One region of the Geobacillus sp. PLS 41 genome, then DNA from elsewhere that is predicted to be linked to it. Evidence: riboswitches for the same ligand, from Rfam matches in the RefSeq annotation. Region 1 holds a riboswitch; the other holds the start of a gene.
What was found. Region 1 has a riboswitch for thiamine pyrophosphate ahead of tenA (thiaminase II). Riboswitches for the same ligand answer to the same signal wherever they lie in the genome.
Positions count from the first base shown of each region.

Region 2: linked by a shared signal. The riboswitch ahead of thiC (phosphomethylpyrimidine synthase ThiC) and the one ahead of tenA (thiaminase II) in region 1 are both predicted to bind thiamine pyrophosphate.

Region 1 covers NZ_CM151395.1:3,428,171-3,439,570, reverse strand. The annotation lists gene ACVX3G_RS17180 (glycoside hydrolase family 13 protein) at 1-192, shown strand, start outside; gene ACVX3G_RS17175 (MFS transporter) at 466-1,671, shown strand; gene ACVX3G_RS17170 (class I SAM-dependent rRNA methyltransferase) at 1,735-2,919, opposite strand; TPP riboswitch at 3,062-3,169, shown strand; gene tenA (thiaminase II) at 3,276-3,959, shown strand; gene ACVX3G_RS17160 (ECF transporter S component) at 3,983-4,573, shown strand; gene ACVX3G_RS17155 (ABC transporter ATP-binding protein) at 4,588-6,039, shown strand; gene ACVX3G_RS17150 (energy-coupling factor transporter transmembrane component T family protein) at 6,039-6,821, shown strand; gene tenI (thiazole tautomerase TenI) at 6,838-7,443, shown strand; gene thiO (glycine oxidase ThiO) at 7,447-8,580, shown strand; gene thiS (sulfur carrier protein ThiS) at 8,577-8,780, shown strand; gene ACVX3G_RS17130 (thiazole synthase) at 8,783-9,550, shown strand; gene ACVX3G_RS17125 (thiazole biosynthesis adenylyltransferase ThiF) at 9,547-10,572, shown strand; gene ACVX3G_RS17120 (RNA-guided endonuclease TnpB family protein) at 11,093-11,400, shown strand, end outside.
Region 2 covers NZ_CM151395.1:115,207-126,606, reverse strand. The annotation lists gene ACVX3G_RS00590 (phosphomannomutase/phosphoglucomutase) at 1-1,127, shown strand, start outside; gene ACVX3G_RS00585 (helix-turn-helix domain-containing protein) at 1,343-2,995, shown strand; gene ACVX3G_RS00580 (ATP-binding protein) at 3,191-3,811, shown strand; gene ACVX3G_RS00575 (STAS domain-containing protein) at 3,708-3,992, shown strand; gene ACVX3G_RS00570 (PP2C family protein-serine/threonine phosphatase) at 3,999-5,525, shown strand; gene ACVX3G_RS00565 (RDD family protein) at 5,812-6,225, shown strand; gene ACVX3G_RS00560 (methyl-accepting chemotaxis protein) at 6,883-8,136, shown strand; TPP riboswitch at 8,272-8,385, shown strand; gene thiC (phosphomethylpyrimidine synthase ThiC) at 8,557-10,245, shown strand; gene ACVX3G_RS00550 (RNA-guided endonuclease InsQ/TnpB family protein) at 10,475-11,400, shown strand, end outside.

The sequences.
Region 1 (11,400 bases):
AGAACGCTTGGCCGCGATCGGGCGCTTATCATTGTCAACGTATCCGATCGTCCTTCACTTTACCGCTATGACGGCTTCCGCCTTCAGTCAAGCGATTTGGCGCTTTCGAACTACCCGGTCCGTCCGCATAAAAATGCGACGCGTTTTAAGCTGAAGCCGTACGAGGCGCGCGTATACATCTGGAAAGAATAAGAAGGAATTTGCCTTTCCGTGTTGAATGAATCAATGAATACGGAAAGGATGGTAAAGGCTGCCGATTCTTCGGCGGCTTTTTTCTTCATGCATAATAGAAGGATGATGCTGCGCAAACAACACCCGGGAAACCGCCGGCTGGGCGGGGCTTTTTTGGCGTCATCCTGCCGGGAGAACGGTGAAATCACATTTTGCTTAAACGGCGGCATATGATTATGTTATACTAACAAATATTAAGGGACACGAAATACATAGTTCGCAAGGGGGATCGGTATGGGAGCGGAGCAGCAGCCGCTTATTGCAGAACAAAAAGAAAAAATATGGACGAAAGATTTCGTTTTGATTTGTTTGGCCAATTTTTTTGTGTTTCTTGGGTTTCAAATGACGCTGCCGACCATTCCGCTGTTTGTCGAGCATTTGGGCGGCAACGATCAGCTGATTGGCGTTGTCGTTGGTGTGTTTACGTTTTCGGCGCTCATCGTCCGTCCGTTCGCCGGCCATGCGCTTGAGACGAAAGGGCGCCGGTTTGTGTTTTTATTGGGTCTTCTCATTTTTGTCATTTCTGTCGGTTCCTACAGCTTGATCTCAAGCATTTTCCTTCTCTTTTTGATGCGGGTCGTCCAAGGAATCGGCTGGGGGTTTTCAACAACCGCTTCCGGAACGGTGGCGACGGACATCATTCCAGCGAGCCGCCGCGGGGAAGGAATGGGCTATTACGGGCTGTCCGGAAATATCGCCTTGGCGTTTGGTCCGTCGCTTGGACTTGTGCTTGCCGCTATGATTCCGTTTAGCCATCTGTTTGCCATTTGTGCGGCGCTTGGAGTCGCTTCGGTGCTGTTTGCCGCCGCGATCACGTATAAAAAAGTGGAAGCCGTGCATGGCAAAGGGGCGAACAGATGGGATTTGTACGAAAAAAGCGCTTTAACTCCGTCGGTGCTGTTGTTTTTCTTGACGGTGACGTTCGGCGGCATCGCCTCATTCTTGCCTCTATATACGGCGCAAAAGCAGATCGGCGGCCTGCAGCTGTACTTTTTGCTTTATGCGCTTGCCTTGATGGTGACGCGAACGTTCGCTGGCCAGTTGTATGACCGAAAAGGGCATCGGGCCGTCTTTCTCCCTGGTGCGGGGCTTATTTTGCTGGCGATGCTTCTTCTCGCTTGGCTGCCGGGAGAATGGGCGTTGCTTTTGGCGGCGGTGCTGTACGGTTTCGGCTTTGGCATGGTGCAGCCCGGGCTGCAGGCGTGGTCCGTCGAGCGGGCCCCTGCCCACCGCAAGGGAATGGCGAACGCGACATTTTTCTCCTTTTTTGATTTAGGCGTTGGCGTTGGGGCGATGGTGTTTGGCCAAATCAGCCATTGGTTCGGCTATCCGAGCATTTATTTAGCTGCTAGCGGTTCGGTGCTCCTTTCGATGCTTGTCTATCTGTCGGTCTTGCATAAAGAACAATCGCTTCGCCCCAGGGAACGAAAAAACGCTTAGGGATAACCCCTAGGCGTTTTTTCTGCCCAGCGGCGCATCGAAACGGCCTTTGAGTGCGGCTCGTCACCGCCGGGAATGCACTTCGTAAATGGCGAATTTTAAGTAGTCGCCTTCTTCCGCGGCAAGGAGTTTCGGGTGGTCGTAGCCGGCGCCGTTCCAATATACTTGGCGCAGCACTTTTTTCGCGTCAAATGCCGCATCAGCGATCATCTCTTGAAATAGGTGCGGGCGGACGTGGTACGAGCAGCTTGATGTGACGAAAAAGCCGCCGTCTTTGACAAGCTTCAATCCGTTTAAGTTAATGTCTTTATAGCCGCGCAGCGCCTTCGGGACGGCATGGGCCGATTTCGCGAACGCCGGCGGGTCGATGATGACGACATCCCACTGTTTGCCGGCGCGCACCGATTCGCGCAAATAGTCGAAGGCGTTGGCGACGACAAATTCAACGTTCGTGAATCCGTTTAACGCGGCGTTCCGTTTCGCTGTTTCGATGGCATGTTCAGAAATATCGACGGCAGTAGCATGTTTTGCCCCATACAGACAAGCGTTTAGCATAAACGAGCCGGTATGGGTGAAGCAGTCGAGCACGGTTGTCTCCGGACCGATGAGCGGACGAAGAGCGGCGCGGTTTTGCCGTTGGTCGAAGAAAAAGCCTGTTTTTTGTCCGTTTTCAATATCGACGATGTATTTCACGCCGTTTTCCTCGATTTCGATTTCCGTTTCCGCTTCCCCGTACCAAAAGCCTTTTTCTTGTTTGAGACCCTCAAGCTCCCGAACGGACACATCGTTGCGCAAATAAATGGCCCTTGGGGCAAACACGTCAAGCAAGCCGCGCAAAATCCAGTCTTTCCGCCTTTCCATGCCGAGCGCCAAAATTTGCACAACAAGCACATCTTCATATTTGTCGACGATCAATCCGGGCAAAAAGTCGGCTTCGCCATAGACGGCGCGGCAGGAGCGAACGCCGGGAATCATCCGTTCACGGTACGCCCACGCCTGACGGATGCGGTCGATGAAAAAGCGCTCATCGAGTTCATCGTTTGGGTTTTGCGTCAAGACGCGGACGATGATTTGCGAAGCGGGGTTGATATATCCTTTCGCCAGCCAATACCCTTGATGATTGTAAACGTCAACGAAGTCGCCCGGCGCAGCATCGCCTTCGATGCGGTCAACTTCACTTTGAAAAATCCATGGATGCCCTTGCTCAAGCCGTTTTTTCCGTTCTCTTTTCAGGATGACCTTCGCCATCGTTTCCACTCCCATTCCGTCGTCAATTGCTGCGTTTCCATCATAGCGGATTGCAACGCATAGCGCAACGTCGGAGAAAAAAAGATTGACAATCGTTCGTGCCATGGTATGATTAAGTGTAAAGAAAACTGAAAATTGCACCATCATCCACTAGGGGGGCCTTTAGAAAGGCTGAGATCAAAGTGTGCCTTTGAGACCCTTAGCACCTGATCTGGGTAATGCCAGCGTAGGGAAGTGGAGGAGCAGCACAGCAAGGCTAGGCTTTGCCTTGCCAACGTCGCATGCCCACGCCGCTTTCTTTACGCCAATCGGCAAAGGAAGCGGCGTTTTTATTTTGCCAAAAAGGGGGAAAACGAATGTCATTTGCCAAACAATTGCGCCAAGCGGCCGATCCGATCTGGCAGGCGAGTTTCCGCCATCCGTTTGTTCAGGAGCTTGGCCAAGGGACGCTTGCGCGCGAGAAGTTTCGCTATTACGTGATGCAAGATGCCTATTATTTGCGCCATTTTGCCCGCGTGCAGGCGATCGGGGCGGCGAAATCGCCGGATTTGGCGACGACAGCCCGGTTGGCGCACCATGCACAAAGCACGTGCGAAGCCGAGCTGTCTCTGCATGAAACGTTCGCCGAGCTCTTGGGCATTACAGAAGAGGAAAGGGCGGCGTTCATTCCGGCGCCGACGGCGTACGCCTATACGTCGCACATGTACCGCGCGGCGTACGAAGGGCATCTCGGTGATGTTATCGCCGCCATTTTGCCGTGCTACTGGCTGTATTACGAAATTGGCGAGCGCTTGAAAACGTGCCGCCCGAACGATCCGATTTATGAAAAATGGATCGGCACCTACAGTTCGGACTGGTTCCGCTCGCTTGTGGAAGAGCAAATCGCGCGGCTTGACGACATCGCTGACGAGGTCACCGAAGAGGATCGCCATCGGATGAAGCGGCATTTCCTCATCAGCAGCGAATATGAGTACGAGTTTTGGGAGATGGCGTATCGGCTTGAGCAGTGGCCGTCGGCTGAATTGGCGGCGAGCCGTTGACGTGAGACAAGGAGGAGAACAGGATGGAAGTGAAGACAAAAGGGTTAAGATTGGTGGATATTTTAACGACGATCGTCATTGCGATTGTGTTTGGCGTTATTTACAAATTATGGGGACCGCTATATAGCGCGGTGGGAGCAGTAGGGTTTCATCTCGATCAATTCATTTACGGCATGTGGTTTATCGCCTCCTCGCTCGCTTATTTGCTCATTCGCAAGCCAGGGGTGGCGTTGCTCGCGGAGATTGCGGCTTCGTCCGGCGAGCTGATCATGGGATCGCAATGGGGGCTTGAAGTGCTCATTTACGGGGTCGTTCAAGGGCTGTTGGCCGAGCTCGTCTTTGCCGCCTTCCGCTATCGGCGCTTTGATACGTTCGTTGTATCGCTCGGCGCGGTCGGGGCGACGATTGGCTCGCTCATCATGGACTTTTACAAAGGCTATATTGAGGCGCTCGCCCCATGGAATATGGCGCTCTTTTTGCTGGCGCGTTTTATCGGCGCCATCCTCATCTCCGGCGTGCTTGCTGTTTCATTGGCGAAAGCGCTCGAAAAAACCGGAGTGACGCAAATGTGGCGGCCGGCCTCGAAAGACGATTACGATGCATTGAACCGGTAAGGCGGCGAATGGCGATGAAACAAGCAATTGCGATTGATCGGCTGCGCCTGAAATTTCCCGGGAGCGACGGGCTGCTGTTTCGCGACTTGTCGCTTTCGATTGCCGAGGGGGAGAAAGTGCTCCTCCTTGGTCCGTCCGGATGCGGCAAGTCGACATTATTGCAAGTGATGGCTGGCATCATTCCCCGCTCGATCGATGTGCCGATGAAAGCGGAGCGCCTTAAGCGGCCGGAACGGTGGGGCTATGTTTTCCAAGATCCTGATGCGCAATTTTGCATGCCGTATGCGGACGAGGAAATCGCTTTTGCCCTCGAAAATCGAAGCGTGCCGCGCCACGAGATGCCCGTCCGCATCCGTGCCCTGCTGAACCAAGTCGGTTTGGAGATCGCTCCGCATACGGATATTCATACGCTTTCCGGTGGAATGAAGCAGCGATTGGCTCTTGCTTCGGTGCTGGCGCTTGAGCCGGATGTCTTGTTTTTGGATGAGCCGACGGCGCTGCTTGATGAAGAAGGGACGAAGGCGGTATGGCAAACGGTGAAGCAGGTGGGCCGCGGCAAAACGGTCATCATCGTCGAGCATAAAATTGACCATGTGCTCGACTTTGTGGATCGCATTGTCTTGTTCGGCCGCGATGGGCGCATCATCGCCGACGGCGAGGCGAAGGCGGTGTTTTCCGACTATAAAGACGTCATTGCCGCTGAAGGGATTTGGTATCCAGGCGTCTGGGATGACTATGACCGGACGGCAAGGCGGCGAAATCGCCATCGAGGCGAGGAGCTTCTTCGCCTCGCCCGTTTTCGCGGGTTCCGCGGCCGGGAGGCGAAAATCTATGTTCCTGAAGCAACGGTGCACGCCGGCGAATGGATTGCCGTCACCGGAAAAAACGGCGCCGGTAAAAGCACGTTGCTGCACGCGCTTATGCAACTCATCCGCACGGACGGAGAGTATATGCTGCTAGGCGCCGACATCAAGCGGCAACACCCGCTTTACCGCCATATTGCGTTTGTTTTCCAAAATCCGGAATGGCAATTTGTCGCCCATTCCGTTCGCGAAGAGCTCGCCTACTCGCTTCGGCTTGAGGGGCGGCCGAAAGAGGAAATTGAGGGAATCGTCGACCGTCTGTTGCGTGAATTTGACCTTGTTGAGCAGCAAGACCAGCACCCGTACCAACTGTCGGTCGGACAAAAGCGGCGGTTGAGCGTCGCCGCTTCGATCGTCGCCGGCCAGCGCCTCTTTTTGCTTGATGAGCCGACATTTGGGCAAGATGCAAAAAATACGTTCGCGTTGCTCGAAATGCTTGAAGCATACCGTGAACAAGGGGCGGCGATCATGATGGTTACACATGACGAACAAATCGTCCGCCGCTTTGCGACGAGACAGTGGGTGATTGAAGATGGGGCGCTCGTTCGGGACGAACGGCTTGACATCCGAGAGCCGGTGTTGGCGGAAGGTGGGGCAGGGTGATGAAATGGGAGGTTCGCTGCCGCGAGACATGGCTTCATGAGACGAACCCGAGTTTGAAGCTCATTGTGCTTGTCGTGCTCTTTTTCGCTGTCTTGTTCATTCATAACCCGAACGTGCTGATTAACGTTTCGCTCGCTCTCTTCGTTTTGTTTTGCTTTGGCACCGGCTATCCGGCGAATGTGTTGTTTTGGCTGTTTTTGCCGTTTTTCCTCGTGTTTGTTTCGACGGCTTCATCGATGATGATGTTTGGCGAGGGAACGACGACATGGGTTCGCTGGGGGCTCATCCATGTTACAGCGGAAAGTTTTTGGCGCGGGGTGCACATCGGGTTTCGCGCTTTGGCGCTTGGGCTTCTCGGATTGATTTTTTCGCTGACGACCCGGCCGGTTCCGTTGTTTTATTCGCTCATGCAGCAGTTGAGACTGAAGCCAAAGTATGCGTACAGTTTTTTGGCGGCCGTTCGCCTATTGCCGATTATGCTTGAAGAGTTTCAGGCGATCCGCTATGCGTTAACAGTGCGCGGCGTGCCGAATAAGGGCGTCCTCAGCAAAGTGAAGCGCTACGCCATTCCGCTGTTGTCGCAAAGCATCCGCCGCGCCCAGCGCATCGCCGTGGCGATGGAAGCGAAACAATTTTCCGGCAGCGGGCGGCGCACGTTTTATTATGAAATCGGGTTCGGCAAATATGATATTTGGCTTGTCGCCTTGTTTGCCGCTTTGATGTTCGCCGCCTACTATGTCGGTGTTCATTATCCGTATATTTCTATAAGCGATGTACGGTAGAAAGAAAGGGATGGCGATGGGGGTTCTCCATTTCGTTTCCACCGGGCGTCAGACGGTTGACGAATTTGCCGCGATTTGTGCGCACACCCATCCGTATGCCGACCTGATTCATATTCGCGAAAAAGGGAAGACGGCGCGTGAAGTGGCGGCGTTTGTCGCGGCACTGCTTCGCGTCGGGGTGCCGCTGCAAAAAATCATCGTCAATGACCGGGTTGATGTCGCCGCTGTCTACGGTGTCAAAGGTGTGCAGCTTGCTTATCACAGCCTGCCGGTGCGCGCCGTCCGCCGCTCGTTTCCGGACTTGACGGTTGGTTGCTCGGTGCACGGGTCGGAGGAGGCGAAACAGGCCGAACAGGATGGCGCTCACTTTTGTTTGTATGGCCATATTTTTCCGACGGACAGCAAGCCCGGTTTGCCGCCGCGCGGTCTGGACTCGCTTGCGGAAATCGCGGCCGCCGTGTCCATTCCAGTCATCGCCATTGGCGGCATTCACGCCGGCAACGCTCGTCGGGTGCTGGAAGCGGGCGCAGCCGGGGTGGCAGTATTGTCGGCTGTTTTTTTCGCTGCTGACCCCGTTGCTGAGGCTAAACGGCTGGCAGACATCGTGAAAGGGAGGGGATAGGGGATGACGCATCGGTATGACGTCGCGATCGTCGGCGGCGGGGTGATTGGGGCGGCCATCGGTTTTGAGCTCGCCAAGCGGCGGCATCGCGTCGCCATTTTTGAAAAAGGAACGATGGGAAGCGGGGCGTCAAGCGCGGCAGCCGGCATGCTTGGGGCGCAATCCGAGTTTTCGACGTCAAGCCCGCTTGTGCCGCTTGCCTTGCAAAGCCGAGCTCTCATGCCGGCCTTGGCTGAAGAGCTGAGGGAGAGGACCGGCATCGATATCGGCCTTGTCGAAAAAGGATTGATCAAACTAGCGACAACGGAAGAGGAAGCAGACGATCTCTATCGCCATTATACATTTTGGCGGGGCATAGGCGAACCGGTGCAGTGGCTCACGAAAGGGGAGGCGCTTGAAATGGAGCCGCGTCTTGCGGCGGAAGCGCTTGCCGGCGCGATGTACATCCCTGGCGATGGGCAAGTGAGCGCTCCGGATTTGGCCGCCGCTCTTGCCTATGCCGCCGCCTCCGCCGGCGCTTGTCTGTACGAGTATACGGAAGTGTTCGACATCCGTTCCGACAGCAGTGGGCATGTGTTAGACACAACAGGCGGGACGTTTGCCGCCGAGGCGGTCGTCATCGCTTCCGGCGCTTGGGCGGCGCGGCTCGGCGCGCGGGTCGGGCTTTCGCTTTCCGTTTATCCGGTCAAAGGAGAATGCGTCATGGTGCGCGCCCCGGTTCCGTTGTTGCAAACGACTGTATTTGCGAAAAACGGCTGCTACATCGTTCCGAAATCAGGAAACCGGCTGCTCATCGGAGCGACGTCCACGCCCGGCACGTTCGATCGACGTGTATCGGCCGGTGGGGTGATGAACTTGCTTCACCGCGCCGCCCACCTTGTTCCGGACATCGAACAGGCGGAATGGGTGGCATCATGGAGCGGCATTCGGCCGCAGACCGAAGACGGCTTGCCTTATCTAGGCGAGCATCCGGAGCGGCGCGGCTTATTCGTCGCTGCCGGACATTACCGGAACGGCATTTTGCTCAGCCCATTGACCGGTCTGCTTGTCGCCGACTTAGTGGAGCGGAAAGAGACGGCGTTTGATCTTGCGCCATTTTCGTTGACACGCCATATCGGAAAGGTGGGGGTGGAATGACGTTAGTGATTAACGGGGAGACGGTCGCCGTGCCCGACGAGGTGAAAACGGTGGGCGATTTGCTTGCCCATTTCCGGCTTGAGAACAAGCTTTGCATCGTCGAAGTCAATGTCCGCATCATCCAAAAACATGAGTATGGGACGACGGTGCTATGCGATGGTGATCGCGTGGAAATCGTTCATTTTGTAGGAGGCGGTTGATGATGTTGAAAATTGGCCCATATGAATTTTCTTCGCGGCTGTTGCTCGGCACGGGCAAATATCCGAGCTTGGACGTGCAAAAAGAAGCGGTGGAAGCATCAGGGGCGGAAATTTTAACGTTCGCCGTCCGGCGGATGAACATCTTTTCCCCGGAGCAGCCGAACTTTTTAGAGCAGCTCGATTTAAGCAAATATAAGCTTTTGCCGAACACCGCCGGGGCGAAAACGGCCGAAGAAGCGGTGCGCATCGCCCGACTCGCCAAGGCATCCGGATTGTGTGATATGATAAAAGTAGAAGTGATCGGCTGCGACAAAACGCTCCTCCCAGACCCGATCGAGACGTTGAAAGCGGCGGAAATGCTGCTTGAGGAAGGGTTTATCGTGTTGCCGTACACATCCGATGATGTCGTGCTGGCGAAGCGGCTAGAGGAGCTTGGCTGCCATGCGATCATGCCGGGCGCCTCGCCGATCGGGTCTGGGCAAGGCATCATCAATCCGCTCAATTTGAGCTTTATCATTGAGCAGGCGAACGTGCCGGTCATTGTCGACGCCGGCATCGGTGGACCGGCGGACGCGGCGCTGGCGATGGAGCTTGGCGCGGATGGGGTGCTCTTGAACACCGCTGTTTCCGGCGCGGCCGATCCAGTGAAAATGGCGAAAGCGATGAAGCTGGCGGTGGAAGCGGGCCGGCTCGGCTATGAAGCCGGACGCATCCCGAAAAAACGGTACGCGTCAGCGAGCAGTCCAACGGAAGGAATGAGTGTTGTTTGAACGAACGGTATTCCCGGCAGCAACTATTTGCACCGATTGGCGAGGAAGGGCAAAAGAAAATACGGGGAAAGCATGTCGTGTTAGTCGGCGCCGGAGCGCTCGGCACAGGCAACGCCGAAGCGCTCGTTCGCGCCGGCATCGGCAAATTGACAATCATTGACCGCGATTACGTCGAATGGAGCAATTTGCAACGCCAGCAACTGTACAGCGAAGCGGATGCGAAGGAGCGGCTGCCAAAGGCGATCGCCGCCAAACGGCGCCTTGAACAAATCAACAGCGAGGTTGAGATCGAGGCCATTGTCGGCGACGCCGGCCCAGAAGAATTGGAAACGATCGCCCTCAAGCAACGCCCTGACTTATGGATCGATGCGACAGATAATTTTGATACGCGCCTTGTCATCAATGACGTTGCCTACAAGTACAACATTCCGTGGATTTATGGCGCTTGTGTCGGCAGTTACGGTTTAAGCTGCGCCTTCATTCCGAACCGCACGCCTTGTTTGTATTGCTTGCTTGAAACGGTGCCGCAAGGGGGATTGACGTGCGATACGGCCGGCATTATCAGCCCAGCGGTGCAAATGGTTGTCAGCTATCAGATGGCTGAGGCGTTAAAAATTTTAGTGGAGGACTGGTCGGCGCTCCGCGGCAAGCTCGTTTCGTTTGACCTTTGGACGAACGAATACGCCTCCATTCGCATTGACGGGGTGAAAAAGGACGGTTGCCCGACGTGCGGACGTCATCCATCTTATCCGTTTCTTTCCTATGAACAACGGACGAAGACTGCCGTCTTGTGCGGGCGCGATTCTGTGCAAATCCGTCCGCCTGCCCCGCGCCAGTACGACTTGAATGAATTGGCGGAGCTGTTTCGCCGCCAAGGGCTTCAAGCGGAAGCGAACCCGTATCTTGTCTCCGTTTCGCTCGGCGACAAGCGATTGGTTGTCTTTCGCGACGGCCGTGCGCTTGTGCACGGCACGAAAGACGTGCAGGAGGCAAAGGCGATCTATTACCGCTATTTAGGTTGAAACGAGGGAAAATGAAATAAGGGCGTCCATTGATGGGAGGACGCCCTTGTTTTGTTCATCAAACTGTCAAAAAGACACCCTTCTCCTCCCTGCTTTTCCCGCCGGCAATATGGTACGATGAAAGAGGGGAAGAAAAGGGAGGGGAAGACGAATGGCCGAGTGGTCGGTGACATTCAACATTGCCTCATTGCTTGTTCTTGTGTATTTGATTGGTTCCTGTTGGCTTGAATCATGATGCGCCTCGGTTCATCCGGCGCATTTTTCTTTTTGGTTGTCTGGATTTATATGGAAGGACAACTCGCCAGCTATAGTCAGTTGGCGAAAAATTTGTTATATTTAAGATAGGAAGAGCGAAAACGGCTGCTGCCGGTCGCATCGCTTTGTTTCCGCTTAGCGCGGCAAGTGTGGCTTTTACAGATTCGCGAACGAGAAAGCCCACGCTCTTTAGGCGTGGGATGAAAGTGAGCCGTTTTCTTCATATGGAAATGGCATCCTGTCATTGCTGCAAGGAGGTGAATCCATGCCGACGATCACACTAAGGCTGGAACTGCACAAGCCGACGAAAACCAAACAAGACATGTATGAACGGATGACAAAAGTGAATACCGCGTTTGCGAATTGGCTGTTGAATCATCCCGAGCTGAATCAAGCAACGAGCAAACTATTTAAAGAGTTTTCGTCGCAGCGGTTTCCTTCCGCCGTCGTCAATCAGACGATTCGAGAAGTGAAGTCCCAAAAGAAAAACCAGAAAACACATAATTTTCAAACATTATGGTGTTGCTTTAACAATCAAAACGTAAAGGTGGAAAAGAAAGGAGCGTTGTACAC
Region 2 (11,400 bases), 200 kb from region 1:
GCTTATACTACACGAACATTCCATGCGGCATGATCATCACCGCCAGCCATAACCCAGGGGATGAGAACGGATTTAAAATCGCCATGGGAAAAACGACAATTTATGGCGAGCGCATCCAAGCGTTGCGGCGGGCGATGGAGCGGCTCAGCCAGGAACAGCCGCGGCCTGAAACAGCGCGCGGGCGCGAGGAAACGTTGGACCTTGCTCCGGCATATATCAAGATGTTGAAGGAGAAAATCCAACTCGGTCCGCGCAAGCTGAAGGTCGTCGTCGACTGCGGCAACGGCACCCCATCGATCATTGCGCCACAAGTGCTCAAAGAGTGGGGATGCGATGTCGTCCCGCTTTACTGTGAATCCGATCCAACGTTTCCGAACCATCATCCGGACCCGGTCGTGCCGGAGAACTTAACGGCCTTGATTGAGATGGTGCGCAAGGAGCAGGCTGATCTTGGCATCGCGTTTGACGGCGACGGTGATCGGATCGGGGTTGTGGATGAAACGGGTGCGATCCGTTGGGGCGACCAACTGATGGTGCTGTTCTGGCGCGAGATTCTTAAGCGCTATCCGGGAGCCGACGCGCCCGTTGAAGTGAAATGTTCGCAAGCGCTTGTTGAGGAAATTGAGCGGCTCGGCGGGAAACCGTTCTTCCATCGCACCGGCCATTCGCACGTCAAAGCGACGTTGCGCCGTCGTCCGGAGATCCCGTTTGCTGGTGAAATGTCTGGCCATTTGTTCTTCAATGATGAGTTTTACGGCTATGACGATGCACTGTACGCCGCTGGGCGCCTGCTTCGATTACTGTCGCACGATGAGCGCCCGCTGTCCGAGTGGTTTGCCGATGTGCCGCGGTACGCGGCGACGCCGGAGACGCGAGTTGCTTGTCCGGAAGAGAAAAAACCAGCTGCCATTGCTGCGGTGAAAAACCGGTTCGCTGGCCGCTATCCGGTTGTTGACGTCGATGGCGCCCGCATCCAGTTCCCGGAAGGCTGGGGGTTGGTGCGGCCGTCGAACACGCAGCCGATTCTCGTCTTACGCGCAGAAGCGAAGACGGAGGAAGCGCTGGCGGAGATTAAGCGGCAACTGGCTGATTGTCTCCATGCTCTTGAATTGTGCATCGATTGGTGATGTTCATTTCCAAGCTGCCCGAAATGCTTGGGCCTGTTCTTGATGGTGCGCTCTGTTTGGCGCAAAAACTCTTTTCCGGCGCGGCGCCCGCTATCTCGTGCGGGCCGCCGGCGCCGGTTTGTTTTTGCTGTCGCAGGGGGTTAAAGCTTGATTTCTTGCCAGTTATTTGTCCATAATAGATAGGGGTAAAAACGAGTTGTAGGAGAGTTGAAGGCGTGGTGATCCGTGAATCGTTGCAATATATTCAAGATGCATACGCGGCATTGACGGAGTTGAGCATGCTTATCGTCGATGATCACGGCGCTCCCGTGACGAAAGTATCGAATATGACCGAGCTGGCGGAGCTCGTTTTGTTTGCAGCTGAAAGGGAAGCGCCATCGTTTTTCTGCCCGCGAGAACTTGTTATTGACGGATGGCAGCGTCCATCGGTCGTACCGGTCGGGCGTTTTGGCATGAAAAGCATCGTCGCTCCCGTGTTTGTCGATGAGAAGGCGGAATATTGGATTTGGGCGGGCGTGTTTATCGAGGAAGAGACGAAATGGCTCATTTGCGAACAGCCGCTGGCAGCCGGCGGAAAGTGGGTGTCAGCCATCGAACGATCGGTGGCGCTGCCGGCGCGGGCAGTCGAAGCGAAGTTAAAAGATATAGAAAAGATGGCGGTCATATGCGGGGAATTAATCAGCGGCGAGCGCCGCAAGCAGCAATGCTGTGAATACGGAAAACGGCTTGAAGCAGTGGTCACGGACAGCTCCGCCCTAGCGGACGTGGACAAGCTGCTTTTTGAGTTGCGGGCGTTCGATGAACGCGTCGATATGGCGTTGTATATCGCCAAGTGTCCGCAAGGATGGATGGTGGCGGCGGCAAGCGGGGAAAAGGCCGGAAAGCTGCGCGGCAAGATGATCGATGCGTTGTTTCCGCCGCTTTCGTCTTCGAAGCCGCCGCTTCGTTCGGTTTACGTTCAAGATGCCGCTTTGGATCCACGCTTTTCCTTTTTTGTCCGCCATGGCATCCGCCCGAAAGCGATGATTGCGTATCCGGCGATGTACGGGAAAACAATGGAAGGATGGGTCATGATCGGCAGTGAGGCGGCCTCTTCACTGCCAGCGGCGCTTCGTTCGGTCGGCTCCGCCCTCGTTCAACATTGGCTGCTTCTGGCTAAATGTACAGAGGCCGATATGAAAATGGACCGCCATTTGATGCGCCTTTCGATGTTGATGGAAATTGGACGGGCCATGCGTATGGTGCAGAACGAGGAAGAAATCATCCGGATGATGGCCGAATTCGCCGCGGAGCTCGCTTACGGCGATTTCGTCTGCGTGGTATGGTCTAGCGATGGCCAAACAGCCGTTGTCCACGAAGGAGCGATGGACGTAGAAATGGCCGTTCGTTATCGGGATGATGTCTGCCGTCGCTATGGCTGTCACGGCGAGAAGGCGAAAAGCGAGGTGCCGGCGTTGCTTGATGTCGAGGGCAAATCGGTGATGGAAGTGCCGTTTTTCGTCGGCGATGGCCGCTATGGCGTTCTCGCCGTTCATATAAAGAAAGGAAGGGAAGCGAAAGAGGCGGAAGTGTATATGACGGCGCTGGCCGCGATTGGTGCGATGATGATTAGCGGCAAGGCCCACGGTGGGAATGATGGGACGGTCAATATCGACATGCTGTCCGAGCAGTTGACAGCCCGGGAGATGGATGTATTGGAGCTGCTCATTCAAGGCTGCAGCAACCGCGAAATTTCAGAACGGTTGTTCATTAGCGTCCATACCGTGAAAAATCATATTACGAACATTTTTCAAAAAATTGGCGTCAATGACCGGTCGCAGTTGATCGCCCTTGTGTATCAACTAAACCACCGCCGGCAGCGCCGCTAAGGGGACATCATTGGACGATGGGTGCCATGATGTCTTTTTTTTTGGATGTAGGAAATTGGAATGAACCCCATTTTGTATTATAATGAGTTGTAGTAAATAAGAACTATTTTTCGATAGATGGAACAATAAAGGAGAAAAATAGCATTCGAATCCGTTTTCCCCAGCGCTGGAACGTGGGATAGTGGAAAAGCTGCCATGTTGCTTTGGCCGGCGCATAAGCATAACAAGGATAGGGGAATGCCGATGAAGCCCAAGGCCATGATCCGAACGATGGCGATCGTGAAAACGGCGGACATTTTAAAAGCGATGGACATTACCGAGGAACTGGCGAAGAGAATGGGGTTTTTGCCGCGCGATTGCCTTTTTCTTCGGCTCGCGACAGAGGAAGCGTGCACGAATGCGTATGAATATTGTCAAAAAACGAGAAAACTGCCATTTAGGATATTTTGGAAAATTGATGCGAGACAGTTTATGATCATTGTCAAACAGCGAGGAGGATGCTTCTCCGTAGCCCAAACTGATGTCGTCAACACTGGGCCGCGCGGCAGGGGGCTGCAGCTGATCACCCATATCGTCGACGATGTATACGTGAAGCAAGCGGGAAACAACGTCTTGTTTTGCATGTGCAAATGCAAAAAAAAGAGTGACTATTGGAGGAAACAAGATGGAGACAAAACAAGGGGCAATTTGCACGCTTACATGGGCAGAAGATATTACCTTAAACAATGTCGAATCGTTCCGTCAAGCGCTGGAAAAGTTGCTGGACAAACAGGCGGATCAATTGATCGTCAACATGGAGGGGGTCAAATACATTAACAGCGCCGGACTCGGGGTCATCGCTGACAGCGTCATGGCGGCGAGAGCCCGACAAAAAGAGTTGGTCATTGCCGGAGTGGAAGGGTCGCTTGCAGAAATTTTCCATATCGTCAAATTTTCTTCGTTTATCAAACTATTTGCCACAGAGAAGGAAGCCATGGATTATTTCAGTGGAGAATGACGTTCTATGGTGGATGGGTTTTGGGAACATGTTCAACGTTATGACCACCTCGCGTGGCGAGAGTTGCTTCTCGGCTTGGAAAAAATGAATGTATTCGTTGGGCCGGGCGATTATGTGTATTGGCTCGCAGCGCCGGAACAAAGGCGGCTCTTGTTCATTTCGTCATCATGCGAGCAGCTGTACGGCCTGCCTCCGGACGACTTTTACCGCGATCAAGACATATGGGCAAAAGTGTCCTACCCGGATGACCGCGCCAAGGCGGAAAGAAAATGGTCGCTTCTTTCGGGGGCGGATGCGGGTGCCCAAACGTATCGCATCATCAATCAGCGGGATGGCTCCGTCCGCTGGGTGCTTGAACGGACGTTTCCTGTGCTTGGCCAATTCGGGGAAGTGAGGCTCGTCAGCGGAGTTGTCGCTGATCTGACAGAAGCAAAGCGAAACGAGAATGAACGGCAGCTCGCTGAACAAGTGTACAAAGCGATGGAACAGGCGATGCTCGTAACCGATGGCCAGTTTGTCGTTCAGTTTGTCAATCCGGCGTTCACAAAAATCACTGGCCATGGTGTAGAGATTGTCGGTCAGCCGCTGCATACGCTTTACGCGGGTTATTACGAGGCCTGGCTTTATGAGGTGATTCAAGCGGGAACTGGGGAAAGTGGAGAATGGAGGGGGTGGGTGCGCTGGCGGCGGAAAAACGGTTCGGTCTATGTCAGGCAGACGACGGTGCGGGCTGTGCCTGGCCATGATGGAGGAATCGCTTTTTACTTGTTTTTATTTGCCGGTCCAACTTATGAGAACCCATACATCGCAGCGATGAAAGATGACTTGCGGCTGGCCCGCGAGGTGCAAAAGCGCGTGTTGAGCAAGCCGTTGTCGGCCAAAGGAATCCAGATTGCCGGAACGTACATCCCATCACGGGAGCTGGGGGGCGATATGTACGCCTGGTATCCGATCGACAAACAGCGGTACGGCATTTTTTTAATGGATGTGATGGGTCATGGGGCAGCGGCTTCACTCATTTGCATGTCGGTCCGCTCGCTCTTAAACGGCGTCATCCGCAAAGGGATCGTTCCGACGGAAGTGTTTCGCGAGTTGAACCGCCATATGCGCCAGTTGTACCATGAAAACGGGCGGATGACGTATTATTTCACCGCCGTGTATGTTCTTGTGGATGTCAAGGAACGGATGATTGAATATGCATCAGCCGGCCATCCGCCGGGGTTTTTGTTCCAACCGGACGGAACGGTGGCGGAGTTGGACCGCGGCTGCGCGCCGATCGGGCTGCTTCCGCGCCTTTTTGTCGACAGCGGCCGGTTGCGCTACGAGCCGGGGGCGACGCTTGTGTTGTATTCCGACGGGGCGATTGAAGGGGGGGCGGGATCCGTTCGGCAAAAGATTGAAGCGTTCCGCGATGCGCTAACGCCGCATATTTTATTGGACGAGCAGGTGCTTTTGGACCATCTGCGCCGCCATTTTGCGCAAAAAGGGCCGCTTCCGGACGATTTTTCGGCGGTGGTGGCCAAGCTTGGCTAAACGAGGGGAAAAGCCGCCTGTATTCGGATGATCGATCCGCTTCACAAGCTGCTTTTTCTTTATGTATGAAACGGCACGGCAGCCAACTGTGTCTCGGTTGCAAAAATGGCCTTTTGGGCTATCTTTTTTACGAATCGTGAAAAGACGCATTCACTCCTGCCGCCCAATAATGGCGGCAAACACCAAACTATAGTATAGATTCCTTTCCACAATTCAGGTTAAAATAAAGACAATTACGCTGTTGATTGCGAATACAATATAGAAAAGGCAACAGGAGGGAAGACATATGGCGGTGACGAATCCGGCTGGATTTTGGAAGCGGCTGTTGGCTAACTTGTTGGATGCGATTGTCGTTGGCATTCCGATTTCGATCATCGGCTATTTCATCACTGGCAGTTGGGAAACGAACTGGTTTACGTCATTAGCGAACATCCTTTACGCGTTAATCGTCCCGGCTGTTTGGTACGGATATACGGTCGGCAAGCGGATGCTTGGCATCCGGATTGCGAAAGTCAACGGCGGAAAAGTTGGGGTCGGCACGATGTTTTTGCGCTCGTTCGTTGGCGGACTCGTATACTTTATCACGTTTGGCATTGGTCTCATCATTAGTGCGATTATGGTCGCTGCGAGAGAAGACAAACGGTCGATTCACGATTTTATCGCTGGGACGTATGTGACAACGGAAAAACCGACGGTGTAAAGCAGAAAACAGCAGGGGGTGTCCCAAGAGGGTCGGGACGCCTTTTCTTATCTTTCGTGACGGATCATCAACGATCAAAAGAATGACGCTTTTGAGTGGGGCCTTGTTGTTTTTTAGAAGGCCGGTGAAAAAAGGCTGTCGCACGCCAATCAGCGGCATTTCTCCAAAAAATGAAAGTTGATTTCTCAATGTTTCTCAAATGAAAAAACGACCGGGATCAGCCGCGTTTTTCACTAAATCATCAGCCCTTTAGAGGGCTGGTGAAAAACGACCGATTTCGCCGAACCCGTTGCTTTCGGCTGAAAGAGAAGCGTTGATTTTACAGGACTTCTCAATTTGAGAAGAGATTCCGTTTTCCGCGGCTTTTCACTAAATCACCAGCCTTTTAGAAGGCTGGCGATTTAAGAGGGAATATTGCTCTTCAACACTGTTGTTCAAATTGAAAAGTCTTGCGGCGCCACAACTTAATTCCTTGCGATTTCTCCCAAACCGAGCGAATCCGTTGTTTTTCACCAGCCTTTTAGACTAGAAAATCTTTGCAAATCCACACATTCATGATTATGGCCAGGAAGGAAAATGAATGATCATTCACGAATCTATTTAAGCGGTGAAGATAAAGAAAAGACGATTGCATAATGGAAAAGGAGGAGAACGACTTTGTCTTTATCCAGTTATATTATCCGCACAATGTTCGTTGTCATTCCTGGCACAGCGGCGATCGGCATGGCCACATGCCTGGTCAACGGCATTCGCGGGGCGGCATTTTGGTGGACGCTTGTTGCTACGGTGCTGTTTGGCGCGATGCTCGGCTTCGTTTCGGCAACGCTCAACTATCGACGGTTTGTTGCCCCGATTGCCGTTATTAACGAACATTTAGGCAAGATGACAGGCGGAGATTTGACGGTGCGCATACCTCTTGATCGCGTCCAGCAGCTGCGGCCGATTGCGGCGTCGTTAAACGATATGGCAAACGCTTGGCAAAGTGTGATGGGGCAAGTCCAACATCATGCCGAAGAAGTAGCGCAATATTCTCAGCAGCTTGCCGCCGTCGCCGAACAGACGACGAAAGCGACAGAGCAAATTGCGACAACGATGGAAACGCTTGCGGCAAGTGCGGAGGAGCAGGCCGATGCTGTTCGCACCACCGCCGCGTCCGTGCATGATATTTCCCAAACATTGAGCGACGTCGCTTTCCATACGAAAGAAGTGGCGCACCAGGCTGAGAAAACATCGGCGAAAGCAGAGGACGGCAAGCAGTCAATCGGACAAATGTCCAAGCAAATGCAGTTCATTTACGATCATGTGCAAACGCTCGGCCAGGTGGTGAAAGGGCTTGGGGAGCGCTCCAACGAGATTGGACAGATTACGGAAGCGATCACCGGCATTGCGTCGCAGACGAATTTGTTGGCGCTCAATGCGGCGATCGAAGCGGCGCGCGCCGGCGAGCAAGGGAAAGGGTTTGCGGTTGTCGCGGACGAAGTGAGGAAGCTCGCAGAACAATCAGCGCGCTCAGCGCAACAAATTTCCGAGCTGATCGGTTACATTCAAGAAGAAACGAAGCGGGCAGTTGCGTCTGCCGAACAGGTGATCGCCGAAGTGGCGAAAGGATTGAACGTTGCGGCGGCATGCGGCCAATCATTTGCCCATATCCGCGAGGAGGTCGGCCAAGTGAGCAAACAAATTGGACAAGTATCGTCCGCCATCGAGCAAATGACGGAGCATGCTCGTCAAGTGAACGACGCACTCCAACAGATGACCAATATTGTCGAACAGTCAGCGTCTGGTGCGGCCAACGTATCGGCAGCGACCCAGGAACAAATGGCTTCCGTCGAGGAAATCGCCTCTTCGTCGACATCGCTCGGTCAGATGGCGGACGAGATGCGGGCAATGCTGAAGAAATTTTCTGTGTGAGTGAGGAAAAGGACGCTTTCTTCGAGAAAGAGGGGCTTTCAAACGACGTGTGGGAGTCAACGTTTGGAATAAAATGGTTTGCATCTTTGCCAATTGCCTGATAGAATAAAAAAAGTCAGTCATCATTGTGATACGCTTATCTGCTAGGGGAGTCCGAGAGCCGGGCTGAGAAAAGAACGCGATGAAGTTCTTTGACCCTTTGAACCTGATCTGGGTCATGCCAGCGTAGGGAAGCAGGCAGCGGGAACAGATGGACGTGTCTTGTTCATTTGGCCTTTTGCCTTCGATCAGGTTCCGGTGTCGGAACCTGTTTTTATTTTGAATCGGCCGCCATCGCCTATTCTCGTGTTTGCCCCGCTTCAGACGGTGTGGCTTCAGATCTGATTTTTCATCATTTTATGTTGAAAGGGGAAGCCACGCATGGAAAACATCCGCTCGTTTATGTCGTTTCCGGAAAGCCGCAAAGTGTACATCGAAGGGTCGCGCCCGGATGTGCGCGTGCCGATGAGAGAAATTGCTTTATCGCCAACGAAAACGCCGCAAGGAATGGTGGAAAACAAACCGGTGCGTGTCTACGATACGACGGGCCCGTATACGGATCCCGATTTTGAACCGGACGTGGAGAAAGGCTTGCCTCCTCTTCGCCGCCGCTGGATTGTCGAGCGCGGCGATGTGGAGGAAATGGAGCGGTCTTCTGTTGCGATCCAACGTTCGCTTCCGTTTGTGCGCCGTCCATTGAGGGCAAAGCCCGGAAAAACAGTGACACAAATGCATTACGCCAAACGGGGGATCATTACGCCAGAAATGGAGTTTGTCGCGATTCGTGAACAAATCGATCCAGAAATTGTCCGCCAAGAAGTCGCCGCTGGTCGGGCCATTATTCCGGCCAATATTAACCATCCAGAGAGCGAACCGATGATCATCGGACGTCGTTTCCATGTGAAAATTAATGCCAATATCGGCAACTCGGCTGTTTCTTCATCGATTGAAGACGAAGTGGAAAAATTGCTTTGGGCAGTGCGTTGGGGCGCCGATACGGTCATGGATTTATCGACCGGCAAACACATTCATGAAACGCGCGAGTACATCATCCGCAATTCGCCGGTCCCCGTGGGAACGGTGCCGATTTATCAGGCGCTCGAAAAGGTAGGAGGGGTGCCGGAGAAGCTGACATGGGACGTGTACCGCGAGACGCTCATCGAGCAGGCTGAACAAGGAGTCGACTACATGACGATCCACGCCGGTGTGCGGCTTCATTACATTCCGCTCACCGCCAACCGGACGACCGGAATTGTCTCGCGCGGCGGCTCGATCATCGCCCAATGGTGTTTGGCCCACCATGAAGAAAACTTTTTGTATACGCATTTTGAAGAAATCTGCGAGATTTTGAAACAATACGATGTCGCGATCTCCCTTGGCGACGGCTTGCGCCCCGGCTCCATCGCCGATGCGAACGATGAGGCGCAGTTTGCGGAACTCAAGACGCTCGGCGAGCTGACGAAAATCGCCTGGAAGCATGATGTGCAGGTGATGATCGAAGGGCCGGGGCACATTCCGATGCATAAAATTCGCGAAAATGTCGAGCGGGAACAGGAAATTTGTCATGGAGCGCCGTTTTATACGTTAGGGCCGCTTGTCACCGACATCGCGCCCGGGTATGACCATATTACGTCAGCGATTGGCGCCGCCATCATTGGCGCTTATGGAACGGCGATGCTTTGTTACGTAACGCCCAAAGAACATTTAGGGTTGCCGAATAAAGAGGACGTACGCGCCGGGGTCGTGGCCTATAAAATCGCCGCCCATGCGGCTGATCTGGCAAAAGGGCATCCAGCCGCTCAGCAGCGTGACGACGCGCTCTCGAAAGCGCGCTTTGAATTTCGTTGGAACGATCAGTTCAATTTATCCCTCGATCCGGAACGGGCCCGCGAGTATCATGATGAAACATTGCCGGCTGAGGCGGCGAAAACAGCTCATTTTTGTTCGATGTGCGGGCCGAAATTTTGTTCCATGAACATTTCACATGAACTGCAACGGAAAATCAAAGAGGAGGGGATGAAAGAAAAAGCGCAACAATTTATTCGGCAAGGGTCGTCGCTGTATCAATGACAAGAAGCGGGCTGCGATGCTCGGCATGGTGGAGAGGATATGGAAGTTCGATCAACGGAAAAAGCATGAGCTGGAAAACGCTCGGTGCTGATCGAAGCAGCGGAGGGGGGCGAACGTTCATCGTCTTTGGCGAGGAGACCCCCACTTCAACGACCAAAGGGAGTAAGTGGGGGAGGAATCGCTTTTTTTGTGTTTTTGTATCACTTTTAGTGAAAGAGAGGTGAGACAAATGGACATGACGTTAACAGCCAAAATAAAAATTTACCCAACAGCGGAACAAGCAGAAGTATTGAAAGCCACCCTTTCCGCTTATCGACAAGCGTGCAACGCTGTGTCTGTTGTGATTTTTGACACAAAAGTGCTTGCACAAGCCAAGTTACACGACATGACCTATCGTCTACTTCGATCAAACTACGCTTTGCGTTCGCAAATGGCGCAATCTGTGATTAAAACGGTGATCGCTAGATACCGCTCCCTAAAAAGCAATGGTCACGAATGGACATTGGTTCGCTTTAAAAAGCCTGAATATGATCTCGTTTGGAATCGAGATTACTCCATTGTTCAAGGGTTATTTTCTGTCAATACGCTAGAAGGACGAATCAAAGTGTCATTCGAACCAAAAGGCATGGAACCATATTTTGATGGCTCATGGACGTTTGGCACAGCCAAACTCGTCTACAAGCATAACAAATTCTTTTTGCACATCCCCATGACCAAAACAATTCCAACCGTAGATGAACACAACATTCGCCAAGTGGTCGGTGTCGATGTAGGGGTTAACTTTCTTGCAGTAGCTTATGATTCGCAAGGGAAAACTATCTTTTTTAACGGACGAAAAATCAAGCATATGCGTGCCAAGTACAAACGAATGCGAAAAACCCTCCAGCAAAAAGGGACGGCTTCTGCGCGTCGGAAGTTGAAAACAATCGGACAACGAGAAAACCGTTGGATGACGGATGTGAACCATGCTGTCACGAAGGCACTCGTTCGTCAATATGGAGAACGTACCCTTTTTGTATTAGAAGATTTAACAGGCATTCGTGAAAAAACAGAACGTGTACGTATCCATGACCGATATGAAACCGTATCGTGGGCTTTCTATCAGTTCCGTCAAATGTTAGAGTATAAGGCACGTTTGCATGGGTCAAAAGTGAT